Regions from separate parts of the Streptomyces sp. NBC_00078 genome, predicted to be linked through region 1. Evidence: riboswitches for the same ligand, from Rfam matches in the RefSeq annotation. Region 1 holds a riboswitch; the other holds the start of a gene.
What was found. Region 1 has a riboswitch for S-adenosylmethionine ahead of thrC (threonine synthase). Riboswitches for the same ligand answer to the same signal wherever they lie in the genome.
Positions count from the first base shown of each region.

Region 2: it holds a riboswitch for S-adenosylmethionine, as region 1 does, so the genes downstream of both, OOK07_RS11305 (aminotransferase class V-fold PLP-dependent enzyme) here and thrC (threonine synthase) in region 1, are expected to answer to the same signal.

Region 1 is NZ_JAPELX010000001.1:4,129,790-4,133,186, forward strand. It holds gene OOK07_RS19215 (MoaD/ThiS family protein) at 1-41, opposite strand, end outside; gene thrC (threonine synthase) at 155-1,438, opposite strand; SAM riboswitch class I at 1,457-1,612, opposite strand; gene OOK07_RS19225 (glucosyl-3-phosphoglycerate synthase) at 1,782-2,726, shown strand; gene OOK07_RS19230 (alpha,alpha-trehalose-phosphate synthase (UDP-forming)) at 2,813-3,397, shown strand, end outside.
Region 2 is NZ_JAPELX010000001.1:2,414,342-2,417,738, forward strand. It holds gene OOK07_RS11295 (rhomboid family intramembrane serine protease) at 1-146, shown strand, start outside; gene OOK07_RS11300 (Lrp/AsnC family transcriptional regulator) at 143-424, shown strand; gene OOK07_RS11305 (aminotransferase class V-fold PLP-dependent enzyme) at 460-1,836, opposite strand; SAM riboswitch class IV at 1,960-2,075, opposite strand; gene trpD (anthranilate phosphoribosyltransferase) at 2,152-3,216, opposite strand; gene qcrB (cytochrome bc1 complex cytochrome b subunit) at 3,361-3,397, opposite strand, start outside.

The DNA.
Region 1 (3,397 bases):
TAGGTGCGCAGGATGGTGGGGATGCGGACGGAAACGCTCATGTTCAAACCTCCGGTCAGGTACTCGCCCTCAGGGGCGCGGGGCTGTGTTGGATGTGCCGCTGCTGCCGTCGCGTGGGCGCGACCAGCCCCCAGCGGCCCGCAGACAAGAACAGCTACACGAGCCCAGCGTCGCGGAACGACTCCAGGTTGGGACGAATCGTCGCGGTCAGCCCCGTGCCGGCCACCGCGTCCAGCGTCTTGAGGCCGTCACCGGTGTTCAGGACGACCGTCGTCAGGGCCGGGTCCAGCAGACCGTTCTCGATCAGCTTCTTCGTCACACCGACGGTCACCCCGCCGGCGGTCTCCGCGAAGATGCCCTCGGTCTGGGCGAGCAGCCGGATCGCGTCGACGACCTGCTCGTCGTTGACGTCCTCCACCGCACCGCCGGTGCGGCGGGCGATGTCGAGAACGTAGGGGCCGTCCGCCGGGTTGCCGATCGCCAGGGACTTGGCGATGGTGTTCGGCTTCTGCGGCCGCACGACGTCGTGGCCCGCCTTGTACGCGACCGACACCGGCGAGCAGCCCTCGGCCTGCGCACCGAAGATCTTGTACGGCTTGTCCTCGACGAGCCCGAGCCTGATCAGTTCCTGCAGACCCTTGTCGATCTTCGTGAGCTGGGAGCCGGAGGCGATCGGGACGACCAGCTGGTCCGGGAGCTGCCAGCCGAGCTGCTCGCAGATCTCGTACGCCAGGGTCTTGGAGCCCTCGGCGTAGTACGGCCGCAGGTTGACGTTGACGAAGCCCCAGCCCTCGCCGGCCGGGTCGCCGATCAGCTCGGAGCAGAAGCGGTTCACGTCGTCGTAGTTGCCCTCGATGCCGACGAGCTCGCCGCCGTAGACCGCGGCCATGACGACCTTGCCCTGCTCCAGGTCGTGCGGGATGAAGACGCAGGAGCGGAAGCCGGCGCGGGCGGCGGCGGCACCCACCGCACCGGCGAGGTTGCCGGTGGAGGAGCAGGAGAGGGTGGTGAAGCCGAAGGCGCGCGCGGCCTCGATGGCCTGCGCGACGACGCGGTCCTTGAAGGAGTGCGTCGGGTTGCCGGAGTCGTCCTTCACGAAGAGCTTGCCGGCGTCGACGCCCAGCTCACGCGCCAGGTTGTCGGCCTTGACGAGCTTGGTCCAGCCGGGGTTGATGTTCGGCTTGTCCGCCACGTCCGCGGGGACGGGCAGCAGCGGCGCATAGCGCCAGATGTTCGCGGGACCCGCCTCGATCTGCTTGCGGAGCTCCTCGGTGTCGTAGGCCGAGAAGTCGTACGCGATCTCGAGCGGGCCGAAACACTCCTCGCAGGCGAAGACCGGACCGAGGGGTACGCGGTGACCGCACTCTCGGCATGAGAGAGCCGCGGCGGGACCCAGATCGACGGTGTTCGTGGTGCTTGCAACAGTCTGCGCAGCCATGTGAGGCGAGGCCCTTTCTCCTCATCTTCCTCACGACGCATCTCGTCGTGAGACGGATTTGGCACCTTCCCTAGCCGGGAGCCTCGCGGAATGATCAACATCGATCTACGAGAACCGACTGGAGGGTTGCCGGGGCTTCATCGGGCCGTATCCCTCTGCCCCTCTGGATGAGCGGTATGTAGTTGTTGAACTCGTGAACACGGGACGACCCCCGACATGCGATGGTCATCAGCGTTGTTCAAGACTGTAACCGAAGGCCAGGACACTTGAGATAGCCGTCCGATGCGCGAGATGGATCACCCAGAATCCACGCTCGCCGAGAGAACGCGAAGGAGCCGCCTACGTGCTGGAAGAAGTCGAGCGCTGGCTGAGCACCCGCTCCTGGTCCCTCACCGATCGCCCGCTGCACCAGATTCTCGCCGCGAAACAGCGCACGGGCCAGTCGGTCAGTGTCGTGCTGCCCGCGCTCAACGAGGAGGAGACGGTCGGCGACATCGTCGCGGTCATCCGTCACGACCTCATGCAGCAGGTCCCGCTCGTCGACGAGATCGTGGTCGTCGACTCCGGGTCCACCGACCGCACCTCCGAGGTCGCCGCGGCGGCCGGGGCCAGGGTCGTGCACCGCGACGACATCCTGCCCCGCCTCCCGGCCGTCCCCGGCAAGGGTGAGGTGCTGTGGCGTTCGCTGCTCGTCACGAGCGGGGACATCGTCTGCTTCATCGACGCCGACCTGAAGGAGTTCTCCTCCGACTTCGTCTACGGGATCGTCGGCCCGCTGCTCACCCACCCCGGGATCGACCTGGTCAAGGGCATGTACGACCGCCCTCTGGGAGGCGCGGCAGGCCAGGGCGGCCGGGTCACCGAACTCATGGCGCGCCCGCTGCTGAACATGCACTGGCCGCAGCTGGCCGGCTTCGTGCAGCCGCTCGGCGGCGAGTACGCGGCCCGCCGCAGCCTGCTGGAACAGCTCCCCTTCCCCGTCGGGTACGGCGTCGAGCTGGGCATGCTGATCGACGCCCTGCATCTGGTGGGCCTCGACGCGCTCGCCCAGGTGGATGTCGGTGTGCGCAAGCACCGGCACCAGGACGGGCAGGCGCTCGGCAGGATGTCCGCCGCGATCTACCGCACGGCCCAGCTGCGACTGGCCCGCGGTCACCTGATCCGGCCGTCGTTGACCCAGTTCGAGCGGGGCGAGGACGGTTTCGAGCCGCGCACCTACTCCGTGGACACGGAGGAACGGCCGCCGATGCTGGAGATCGCCGAGTACGCGACGCGCAAGGTCGCCTGACGGATGCCTGTCACGGGGCGTATACGGTCCGCTCCGAACCACGACCAAACGTTTGAGCGTTTCCGGGCCGGGCTAGGTTGAGGTCTATGGCTTCCACGCAGGGCGCTGCTCATCAGGTTCTGGTCGCCTCCAACCGCGGCCCGGTCTCGTACGAAGTGCGGGAGGACGGCTCGCTGCTCGCCAAGCGCGGCGGCGGCGGGCTGGTCTCCGGTCTGTCCGCGATCGGGCCGGACGCGGACGCCCTGTGGGTGTGCTCGGCGCTGACCGACGGCGACCGGGAGGCGGTACGGCGCGGGGAGGGCGAGGCCGGCGTGCGGATGCTCGCCGTCCCGGCTGACGTGCACGCCGACGCGTACAACGGCATCGCGAACTCGGTCCTCTGGTTCGTCCACCACATGCTGTACCAGACCCCGCTGGAGCCGGTCTTCGACGCGGAGTTCCGGCGGCAGTGGGCCTCGTACGAGACCTACAACCGGGCCTTCGCCGAGGCACTGGCCCAGGAGGCGGCCGAGGGGGCCGCGGTCCTCGTGCAGGACTATCACCTGTGTCTGGTGCCGGGGATGCTGCGTCAACTGCGGCCGGACCTCAGGATCGGACACTTCTCGCACACGCCGTGGGCTCCGGTGGACTACTTCCGGATGCTGCCGGACGACATCGCCGAGCAGCTACTG
Region 2 (3,397 bases), 1.7 Mb from region 1:
GCCTGGGCTTCCTCCTGGCCTGGGTCCGCTTCGGACGTGGCGAGGGACCGAAGGGCGGCCCGGGAAGGGCGGTGGTGGGCGACGGGCGGGCGACTACAGTGAAGTCCGCCCCAGCTCCGACCCCCGAGGGAGAGAACCAGCCGTGATCACCGCGATCGTCCTCATCAAGACCAGCGTGGACCGGATCCCCGAGATCGCGGAGTCGATCGCGGCGCTGGAGTCGGTGAGCGAGGTCTTCTCGGTCACCGGTACCTACGACCTGATCGCGATGGTGCGGGTCAAGCAGCACGAGGACCTGGCCGAGGTCATCCCGGGCCGAATCAGCAGGATCCCCGGCGTGGAGGGGACGGACACGCACGTGGCGTTCCGGACCTACTCCCAGCACGACCTGGAGGCGGCGTTCGCGATCGGCCTGGACTCCTGACCGGTCGCGGACGCCGCCCGAAGGCGTAGCCCGGCTCAGACCGAGGGGACGCAGCGGCCGCCCTCCGTGCGGTACTGCCACTTCGCTCCGTCGCTCACCAGCTCCTTCACGGCGTTGACGAAGCGCTCGACGTGCTCGTCGGGGGTGCCCGCGCCGAAGCTCACCCGGATCGCGTTGAGGGACTTCTCGCCGGGCGCGGCCTCGGGGGCGCCGCACTCGCCCTGGGTGTGCGGGTCGCTGCCCAGCAGCGTGCGGACCAGCGGGTGGGCGCAGAAGAGGCCGTCGCGGACGCCGATGCCGTACTCGGCGGAGAGGGCGGCGGCGAAGTGCGAGCTGTTCCAGCCCTCGACGACGAAGGAGATCACGCCGACCCGGGGCGCGTCCTCGCCGAAGAGGGAGAGGATCCGGACCTCCGGGACCTGGGCGAGGCCCGCCTTCACCTTCTCGATCAGGTGCTGCTCGCGGGCGACCAGCGTGTCGAAGCCGGCCTCGGTGAGGGCCTTGCAGGCCGACGCGATGGAGTAGACGCCGATCACGTTGGGGGAGCCGGCCTCGTGGCGGGCGGCGCTCTCGTGCCACTCCACGTCCACTCCCCCGTCCTCGCGCCGCGTGACCTTGCGGCTGGCGCCGCCGCCCGCGAGGTAGGGGTCTGCGGCCCGGAGCCAGTCGGCGCGGCCGGCCAGCACGCCGGAGCCGAAGGGCGCGTACAGCTTGTGGCCGGAGAAGGCGACCCAGTCGACGTCGAGGTCCCGCACGGAGACCGGGTGGTGGGGGGCGAGCTGGGCCGCGTCCAGGACGATGCGGGCACCGTGGGCGTGCGCCGCCGCCGCCAGCTCGCGCACCGGCCACAGCTCGCCGGTGACGTTCGAGGCGCCGGTCACACAGACCAGTGCCGGGCCGTGCCCCCCGTCGATCGGCACGGTGCGGTCGGCGAGGGCGCGCTCCAGGATCTCGACGGCCTGCCGCGGGGTGCGCGGGGCGTCGAGGCAGGTGACCCGAGCGTCCTTCCACGGGAGCAGGGCGGCGTGGTGCTCGGTCTCGAAGACGAAGACCTGGCAGTCGGCGGGCAGGGCGGCGGCGAGGAGGTTGAGCGAGTCCGTCGTGGAGCGGGTGAAGACCAGCTGGTCGTCGGCACGGCAGTCGAGGAACTCCGCGACCGTCCTGCGGGCGTTCTCGAACAGGTCGGTCGACAGCTGCGAGAGGTACCCGGCACCGCGGTGGACGCTGCCGTAGTACGGGGCGTAAGCCGCCACGTCGTCCCAGACCCGCTGGAGGGCGGGGGCGCTGGCCGCGTAGTCGAGCGCGGCGTAGGTGACCTCGCCGCCCGTCACGAGCGGGACGGTGACATCCCGGCCCAGAACGGGCAGCGGGGCACAAATGGTCTGGGCGACGGCAGCGGAGGAGACAGACATGGGGGAACTCCCGTGAGAGGCAAGGAAAAGTGAAAAGGGGTACGCGGAGGCAGGGCTACGCCCTATCGCATTCGCTTGCTCACAGAAGACTCCTCGACGACCAGGACCCCTGGCAGTGGGAGGGGCCCGCGCTTGCCGCACACCTTTTGTGCACGGCCTGGTCTTCACCCGGGGCACCCCGCCACGGACGGAGGGTTGCCGGACAGTCGGCCGGGGCCTCATGACTGTCACTCATGACCTGGTACGACATCTTGCCATACGATCTTCGGTCCGCAAGGCGCAGTCCGGATTCTGGACTGCGCCCCGCGTCACACCTCAGCGGTTGCTGGCCGCCACCCAGCGCTCCAGCGTCTGCTTGGCCGCACCCGAGTCGATCGACTCCGCCGCCCTGCCCATGCCGGCCCGCAGCTGCTCTGCCAGCGTCCCGGAGCCCGGATCGAGCGCCACCAGCGCCGCCGCCGAGTTCAGCAGTACCGCGTCGCGGACCGGGCCCGTCTCACCGTCCAGGAGTCTGCGGGCGACCTCCGCGTTGAACGACGGGTCGGCGCCGCGCAGGGCCTGCACCGGCACCAGTTCGAGGCCGACGTCACGGGGGTCGAAGGACTCCTCGGTGACCTTGCCGTCCCGGACGATCCAGACGTGGGACGTCGCCGTCGTGGTCAGTTCGTCGAGGCCGTCGTCGCCGCGGAAGACGAGCGAGGAGTTGCCTCGCTCGGCCAGGACGCCCGCGATCATCGGCGCCAGCCGGGGGTCGGCGACGCCGACCGCCTGGGCCTTGACCTTCGCCGGGTTGGTCAGCGGGCCCAGCGCGTTGAACACCGTCCGGATGCCCAACTGGCCGCGGGCGGCGGCGACATGGCGCAGCGCCGGGTGGAACTTCACCGCGAAGCAGAACGTGATGCCCGCCTCCTCGGCCACCTCGGCCACCCGCCCGGGCGTGAGGTCGAGGTTGACGCCCAGCTTCTCCAGGACGTCCGAGGCGCCGGACGCCGAGGAGGCCGCGCGATTGCCGTGCTTGACGACTTTCGCGCCGGCGCCGGCCACCACGAGCGCGGACATCGTGGAGATGTTCACCGTCTTGGCACCGTCGCCGCCCGTGCCGACGATGTCGACCGTGCGGCCCGACACCTCGATCACATTGGCGTGCTGGTACATCGCCCGGACCACGCCGGTGATCTCCTCGACCGTCTCGCCCTTGGCGCGCAGGGCGACGACGAAGCCCGCGATCTGGGCGTCCGTCGCCTCGCCCCGCATGATCTGGTCCATCGCCCAGGCCGTCGCGTCGGCGCTCTGGTCGCGGCCGTACAGCAGGGCGTTCAGTACCTCGGGCCAGGAACGGCCCGCCGCGGTGTCGCCTCCAGCGGGGGTCACAGCGCTCATGGGGCCGCTCCTGGGTGTCGTAGAGAAGTGTGAACTCGTAGCAGAGTCCGCGACCCCCACCCTATCCAGCCGGAAGGCATGGCAAAGGGCCCCGTCCGAACACCGGACGGGGCCCTTTTCCGTGGCGTGGCGACGCCGCAGCGATCAGTGGTGGCCGTGGCCGCTCGTGATCTCCTTGTAC